Thiosulfativibrio zosterae: one gene and its partner. The protein of the gene in region 1 interacts with the protein of each later gene in a pairwise test. Links are inferred from orthologs where the notes say so. Each region holds a gene or a part of one and is shown on either strand. Other genes may lie near its edges. The genes, in order: THMIRH_RS05245 and purT.

Region 1 (3,309 bases):
TGGCTCATAATCTCAAACGCTTTAACAACAATATGACGCTCATGATCCACATTTTGAGTCGACTGATAATGTTTTAATGCCGCTCTATTTTGTAACTGTTTTTTGGCCGCATCCTCTGCTTCTAGGTGCATTTGCTCTAACTCACTGCGCTGCACAGGATTCACTTTTTTTGAGGGGTCAACTTTTAAAGCAGCATGCAATTGTCCTGGACTGACGGCATTAGAACCCTCTGGAGAATAAACCATAAACATCATCAAAACCCTCTTAGCCAAACCTTTTGAAAATGACTTCATTAGATTTAAAACTGATTGCAAAACATTACACCTATTATCTGTATCGGCCGAGCTGACTAAAAGCTTAAAACTTCAAAAAACACTTCACAAATAACCTACAAATTTACTATACTATTTAAGTTGTTTAATTTTAATCAAAGGAAAAGAACATGTCTGTACTCGTTACAAAATCAGCCCCAGATTTCACTGCCGCCGCCGTATTAGCAGATGGCACAATTGTTGACAACTTTAACTTAAAAAGCCATATTGCTGGCAAGTATGCTGTTGTTTTCTTTTACCCTTTAGACTTCACTTTTGTATGTCCTTCAGAAATTCTAGCATTTGATCACCGCGTAGAGCGTTTCAAAGAACTTGGCACTGAAGTTATCGGTATTTCTATTGACTCACAGTTTACACACAACGCATGGCGTAACACTCCTGTTAATGCAGGTGGTCTTGGCCCAGTTAAATTCCCATTAGTTGCCGATGTAGGTGGTTCAATCATGGAAGCTTACGGTGTTGTTCACCCTGCCAATGTTGCTTTAAGAGGTGCGTTCCTAATTGATAACAAGGGCGTAGTTCGTCACCAAGTCGTCAACGACTTACCGCTAGGACGCAATGTGGATGAACTCATTCGTACTGTTGAAGCACTTCAGTTCCACGAACAATACGGTGAAGTTTGCCCAGCAGGCTGGAAAAAAGGCGATGCAGGGATGAAAGATTCACCTGAAGGTGTTGCTGAATATCTAAGTCAACATGCTGATGAACTATAATTTATAATTAGGTTCATAACTCTATTTAAAAGCCGTCATATGACGGCTTTTTTAATCATCTTTGTAACCCTTTTTTTGGATACGCCTTGAAACAACAATTACAAAAGTATGAAACTCGCACCAATCAAGTTTTAACCCAAATACTCAATACCCAAAGTCATTCTCCGCTCTACGAAGCATTGAGCTATGCCACGCTTAACCCAGGAAAGCGTCTAAGACCCGCATTAATTTATGCGTTTGCAGAAGCCTTTAAATGCCCTTTGGAAAAAGTGGATAGCTTAGCTGCCGCCATTGAACTGATTCACAGCTACTCTTTAGTTCACGATGATTTACCCGCAATGGATGACGATGACTTGCGTAGAGGTCGTCCAACCTGTCACATTCAATTTGATGAAGCCACCGCCATCTTAGTCGGCGATGCGCAACTCACCTTAGCGTTTGCAGTCATCAGTAACGATCATCATCTCAATGCTGAGCAAAAAGTATCTGCCATTCAAATCCTAAGTGCTGCCAGTGGCAGTTTAGGCATGATTGCAGGTCAAATGATTGATATTCAATCAGAAGGCCAACTTACTTCCTTAGAAAACTTAAAAAGAATGCACCTTCTAAAAACAGGGGAGCTCATAAAGGCGGCTTGTTTACTCGGCGCACTGCTATTAGACAATGACTTAGAGCGTCACACAAAAATTGGGTTATTTGGTGAAACCATTGGCCTAGCCTTCCAAGTTCAAGATGATATTCTCGACATTGAAAGCACCACCGAAACCCTTGGAAAACCCCAAGGCAGTGATGAGAAATTGTCAAAATCGACCTACCCTAAATTAATGGGATTAAAGCAAGCCAAAGTTTATCGTGATCAACTCATCACCGAAGCCCAAAACCTACTCCTAGACTTAAATTTAAACTCCCCATTTTTAATGGATTTAACTCACTATATTGCTCAACGACAGCATTGACGGTAAAAAAGCCCATTTAATTAAGGCTTCAATCAGCAACCCGATTAAAGGGCTTTCATTAAAAGGTTATTATTTGATATAATTATTCTTTTTCAAATGGTTAGCGCTCATCAAAATGGCACAAAAATTCGTTTTAAAAACATTACTGGATTTTGCATCGGCACACAGCCTTAGAGGCTACCCAGGCGATTGCGCTAAATTGCACGGACACAACTGGAAGATTGAAGTTCAAGTTGTCGGCTCACAATTAAATGACATTGGTATGGTTATCGATTTTAAAGAAATCAAGCGCCATGCAAAATTGGTTGTCGCAGAACTCGACCACACCTTTTTAAACGACCATCCCCACTTCAAAGAGGTAAACCCTACCGCCGAAAACATTGCGGTTTATCTTTTTAAAGAAATTGAACGCCGAATTCAAACCCCTGAAGTAACCATGCACAGCCTAACTGTATGGGAAAATGATCGTAACTGCGTGACCTACAGTGAGTCTATCTGATCCTTTTAGCTAAAAAATTCATTATTTTCTAAATTATCTTGATATCCCACTTTTTTTTAAAAATCTGATGGCTTATACTGACAGTCAATTTCCAAACAAGGTACGCAAAAATGATTAGCTCAAAAATTGAAGATGGCACACTTTTTATCTTTGTGAATGGTTCATTTACCATTAACCTATTCCCTGAATTTCAAGCAACCTATGAAAATAAAAAATTTGAATCCGTGATTATTGATTTTTCAAACACTGACAGCATTGACAGTGGTGGATTAGGAATGCTGTTGCAGCTGCGCACCATTCAAGGTGAAAATGCCAATAACATTACCCTCAAGGGTGTTTCTAAACAAATTTTAAAAGTTTTTGAAGTCGTCAATTTCGAAAAATTATTCAAGATGGTTTAAACATCATACTGATGATGCATGATGCCTATTTAATCTATTTCTTCAGCGGTCTAATTGGCATTATCATCGGCAGTTTTATTTCCATGCTGACTTGGCGCCTGCCAAGAATACTAGACCTAGCGCCAGAAGAACAACTCAAAAACATCAGCATCAGCAGATCGCATTGTCCCCAATGCCAAACACCCCTTCCTTGGTATCGCCTATTCCCGCTGTTTAGCTGGTTGGCTTCCCGAGGAAAATGCCATGCATGTAAAACACCTATTTCCGCTCGCTACCCACTGATTGAATTCATCACCGGGCTTTTTACGCTCTTTATGGTGTATCACTTTGGTTTAAACATCACTGCGGCTTATGCGCTGGTTTTCACTTGGATACTCATCACCCTTTGCGTGATTGATATTGAACATC
Region 2 (3,233 bases), 1.3 Mb from region 1 along the record:
TAGCCAAATCAAGCGAATCATCATTAAGGCAAAAATGGATACCCCTAAGCTGAAATGTAATTGAAACATTTCTGAGCGTTCAGGCCCTTTTTCCATCCAATTTTCCGCGTAGATGCCCACCATAATGGCAAGAATAAATGCAAAAGCCGTAATCCAGTGATTAGCGCGCGAAACTAAACCGAAAGTATTTGTAGAGTTTTTTAAAGCCATGAACCACCTGGAACCGCTAAATTTAAATAAGTGAGTTATTCTACACTTTGTTGTTGTTTTCACAAATGAAAAAGGCACCCATTTTTAGGCGGGTGCCTCTTCAAAAGAATCATGATATGGAGGTTGTTGACTTAAGCGTCTGCGTCTAGTTGACCCGTTTCGTGCATCATCTCTAACCAGGCGTCGCGCAGTTCCGTCAAAATCTCGATGGCGCTGTCTAGATAAAAAGTATCTTTTTCAAATACGGCTTCTTGTACAGACTTATCGGCATAACGATAAAGTTCTTCTAAATCATAAGCTAAAGGTGTGTCTTTCGTAAATAATAAACGGTCACGCAAGGCGTCTAAAATAGTGGTCATGCGACCTAGGTGAAAGCCTTTTTCAACCAGGGCTTGGCTCTGGTGGCAAACTTTTGCCAAGTTACCCTTGTCAACAACGCCTTGCAATAATAGCAAAACCGTTTTTTTAGGGTTGTCGGCTAGGTGGTTTTCCATGTCAGGATTACGACGGTAATCTTGTAGGATGGGTGCTTTGATTTCCTCAGCGATAATTTGATTCATTGTCATGATCATGTCCTCTTTTAAAGAATACGGATTAAAGTTTTTAGCTTGTTTACCGATTAGCGAAAGGCGTGCCAAATGATGATTGTTGAAAATGAATGGATTGTAAAAAGAAAGGGTTTTTAGTTTAACTATTTGAAAAATATGGTTTTTATAATTTTATTTTGAAACATCACTTTCTAAAAATAATCGTTAAATTTAGAAAGTGATGGTTTTTTTGACAGGTAATTTAAATGAATTTAAAGGTCGCCTAGAAAGTAATTGTCACTTTACCGGCAACACGATTGGCTTTTTCAACAGCCAATTCCACCGTTTCTGCTCTGGCTAGGGCAACGCCCATGCGACGGCGTCCAGCGATTTCTGGTTTGCCAAATAAACGAATTTGGGTGTCGGGTTCATTCAAAGCGTCTGCTAAATTGCCAAATTGAGTTTGCGTGGAATGGCCGGTCGGCAAAATAACACTGGATGCACAGTTGCCGTGTTGGGTGATATTGGGAATCGGCAAGCCTAAAATGGCGCGTAAGTGTAGAGCAAATTCAGACAAGTCTTGCGAGATTAAGGTAACCATGCCCGTGTCGTGGGGGCGCGGCGACACTTCACTGAAAATGACCTCATCACCTTTCACAAATAATTCAACGCCAAACAGTCCACGACCCTTTTCACCGCACAACTCATTAACAACCAGTTTTGCCATATGCTCAGCAGACTGTAGCGCTTTTGCGGTCATTGGATGCGGTTGCCAAGATTGACGATAATCGCCATCTTCTTGATGGTGACCAATCGGGGCGCAAAAACTGATGCCATTAATATGACGAATGGTGAGCAGCGTGATTTCATAATCAAAATCCACAAACCCCTCGATAATCACCTTGCCTTGTCCGGCGCGGCCGCCTTCTTGCGCATAAGCCCAGGCCTGGTCAATATCTGCCGCGGTTTTAATGACGCTTTGCCCTTTACCCGACGAACTCATAATGGGTTTCACCACACAGGGCATACCAATGCGTTCAATGGCGGCATCAAAGTCAGCTTTGGTGGCGGCAAATTCAAAACGAGAGGTTTGTAGCCCAAGGGTTTCAGCGGCTAAACGACGAATGCCTTCGCGGTTCATGGTGAGTTGGGTGGCTTTGGCAGTGGGCACAATGTTAAAACCCTCTGCTTCCAATTCGGCAAGGGTGTCAGTCGCAATGGCTTCAATTTCTGGAATGATGTAATCGGGTTTTTCGGCTTCAATCACCTTGCGCAAGGCGGCACCATCTAACATGCTAAGGGTATAACTGCGGTCTGCCACTTGCATGGCTGGCGCGTTTTCATAACGGTCGCAAGCAATCACTTCAAGCCCTAGGCGTTGCGCTTCAATGGCAACTTCTTTACCGAGCTCGCCTGAGCCTAGCAGTAAAATTTTGGTTGCGCTTGCAGAAAATGGGGTTCCGATGGTCGACATAAGAGGTTCCTGATGATTGAAAACGAGACCTCCATTATAGACAAAGCGGGCCAAAAATGCCCGCTCGTATTTAGGTGGAAAGTGTGAGGGGTTTAAAATAAACCAGTAATCACACCATTGTCGTCTATGTCGATTTTTTCGGCAGTGGGCACTTTGGGCAGTCCTGGCATGGTCATCATATTGCCAGCGATGGCAACAATAAAGCCTGCGCCATTTTCAAGTTTTAGACCGCTGATTTCCACTGTGTGCCCAGAGGGCGCGCCGCGTGTGGCAGGGTTGGTTGAAAAGGACATTTGCGTTTTAGCCATACAAATTGGCAATTCGCCATAGTTGGCTTGCAATTCTTTTAATTCTGCTTCGATTTTGTCGCTCATGACGATGCCAGAGGCGCCATATAAACGGGTGGCAATGGTTTCGATTTTGTCGCGTAACGGCAGTTTGTCGTCGTATAAAAATTCCAGCTTGGGCGTTTCGTCTGCAATCAATTCTAAAACGCTGTGAGCCAGTTCTTCAGCCCCTTCTCCGCCTTTGGCCCAATGTTTTGAAATAACGCACTTCACACCCAATTCAGCACATTTGGCAACCACCATGGCCGTTTCGTCATCTGTGTCATGGGTGAAGTGGTTTAAGCACACCACGCAAGGCAGTTTGTAGTTTTGTGTGACATTATGAATATGGCGCTCTAGGTTGGCAAAGCCCACTTTTAAGGCATCCAAGTTTTCTTGATTGAGGTGGTCTTTGGCAACACCGCCGTGAAATTTTAAGGCACGCACGGTGGCGACTAAAACCACCGCAGAGGGCGACAGTTTAGCGGCACGACATTTAATGTTAATGAATTTTTCAGCCCCAAGGTCCGCACCAAACCCTGCTTCGGTAACAGCATAATCAGCCAGTCTTAGAGCCGTTTGGGTGGCGGTCACCGAATTACAGCCGTGGGCGATATTGGCGAAAGGGCCGCCGTGCACGATGGCTAGATTGTTCTCTAAGGTTTGGACAATGTTCGGTTTAATGGCATCTTTTAA

The links.
Region 2: the proteins of THMIRH_RS05245 (region 1) and purT interact in binary tests that used the Escherichia coli proteins (3 or more experiments, as listed by UniProt). The link is inferred for Thiosulfativibrio zosterae from one-to-one orthologs.

The regions. Positions count from the first base shown.
Region 1 is NZ_AP021888.1:1,166,523-1,169,831, reverse strand. What follows is about bases 91-3,066. They hold THMIRH_RS05245 (polyprenyl synthetase family protein), read left to right. Parts: upstream 91-1,131; coding sequence 1,132-2,001; downstream 2,002-3,066. Other genes in these bases: THMIRH_RS05230 (prepilin peptidase), read left to right, coding at 2,913-3,066; THMIRH_RS05235 (STAS domain-containing protein), read left to right, coding at 2,611-2,901; queD (6-carboxytetrahydropterin synthase QueD), read left to right, coding at 2,117-2,500; THMIRH_RS05250 (peroxiredoxin), read left to right, coding at 443-1,045; THMIRH_RS05255 (CBS domain-containing protein), read right to left, coding at 91-254. Also shown: more of THMIRH_RS05255, read right to left, coding at 1-90; more of THMIRH_RS05230, read left to right, coding at 3,067-3,309.
Region 2 is NZ_AP021888.1:2,418,538-2,421,770, reverse strand. What follows is about bases 117-3,016. They hold purT (formate-dependent phosphoribosylglycinamide formyltransferase), read right to left. Parts: upstream 2,212-3,016; coding sequence 1,021-2,211; downstream 117-1,020. Other genes in these bases: THMIRH_RS11090 (formate--tetrahydrofolate ligase), read right to left, coding at 2,304-3,016; THMIRH_RS11100 (flagellar export chaperone FliS), read right to left, coding at 342-776; THMIRH_RS11105 (cytochrome b), read right to left, coding at 117-210. Outside these bases: more of THMIRH_RS11105, read right to left, coding at 1-116; more of THMIRH_RS11090, read right to left, coding at 3,017-3,233. UniProt on the Escherichia coli protein: Involved in the de novo purine biosynthesis. Catalyzes the transfer of formate to 5-phospho-ribosyl-glycinamide (GAR), producing 5-phospho-ribosyl-N-formylglycinamide (FGAR). Formate is provided by PurU via hydrolysis of 10-formyl-tetrahydrofolate.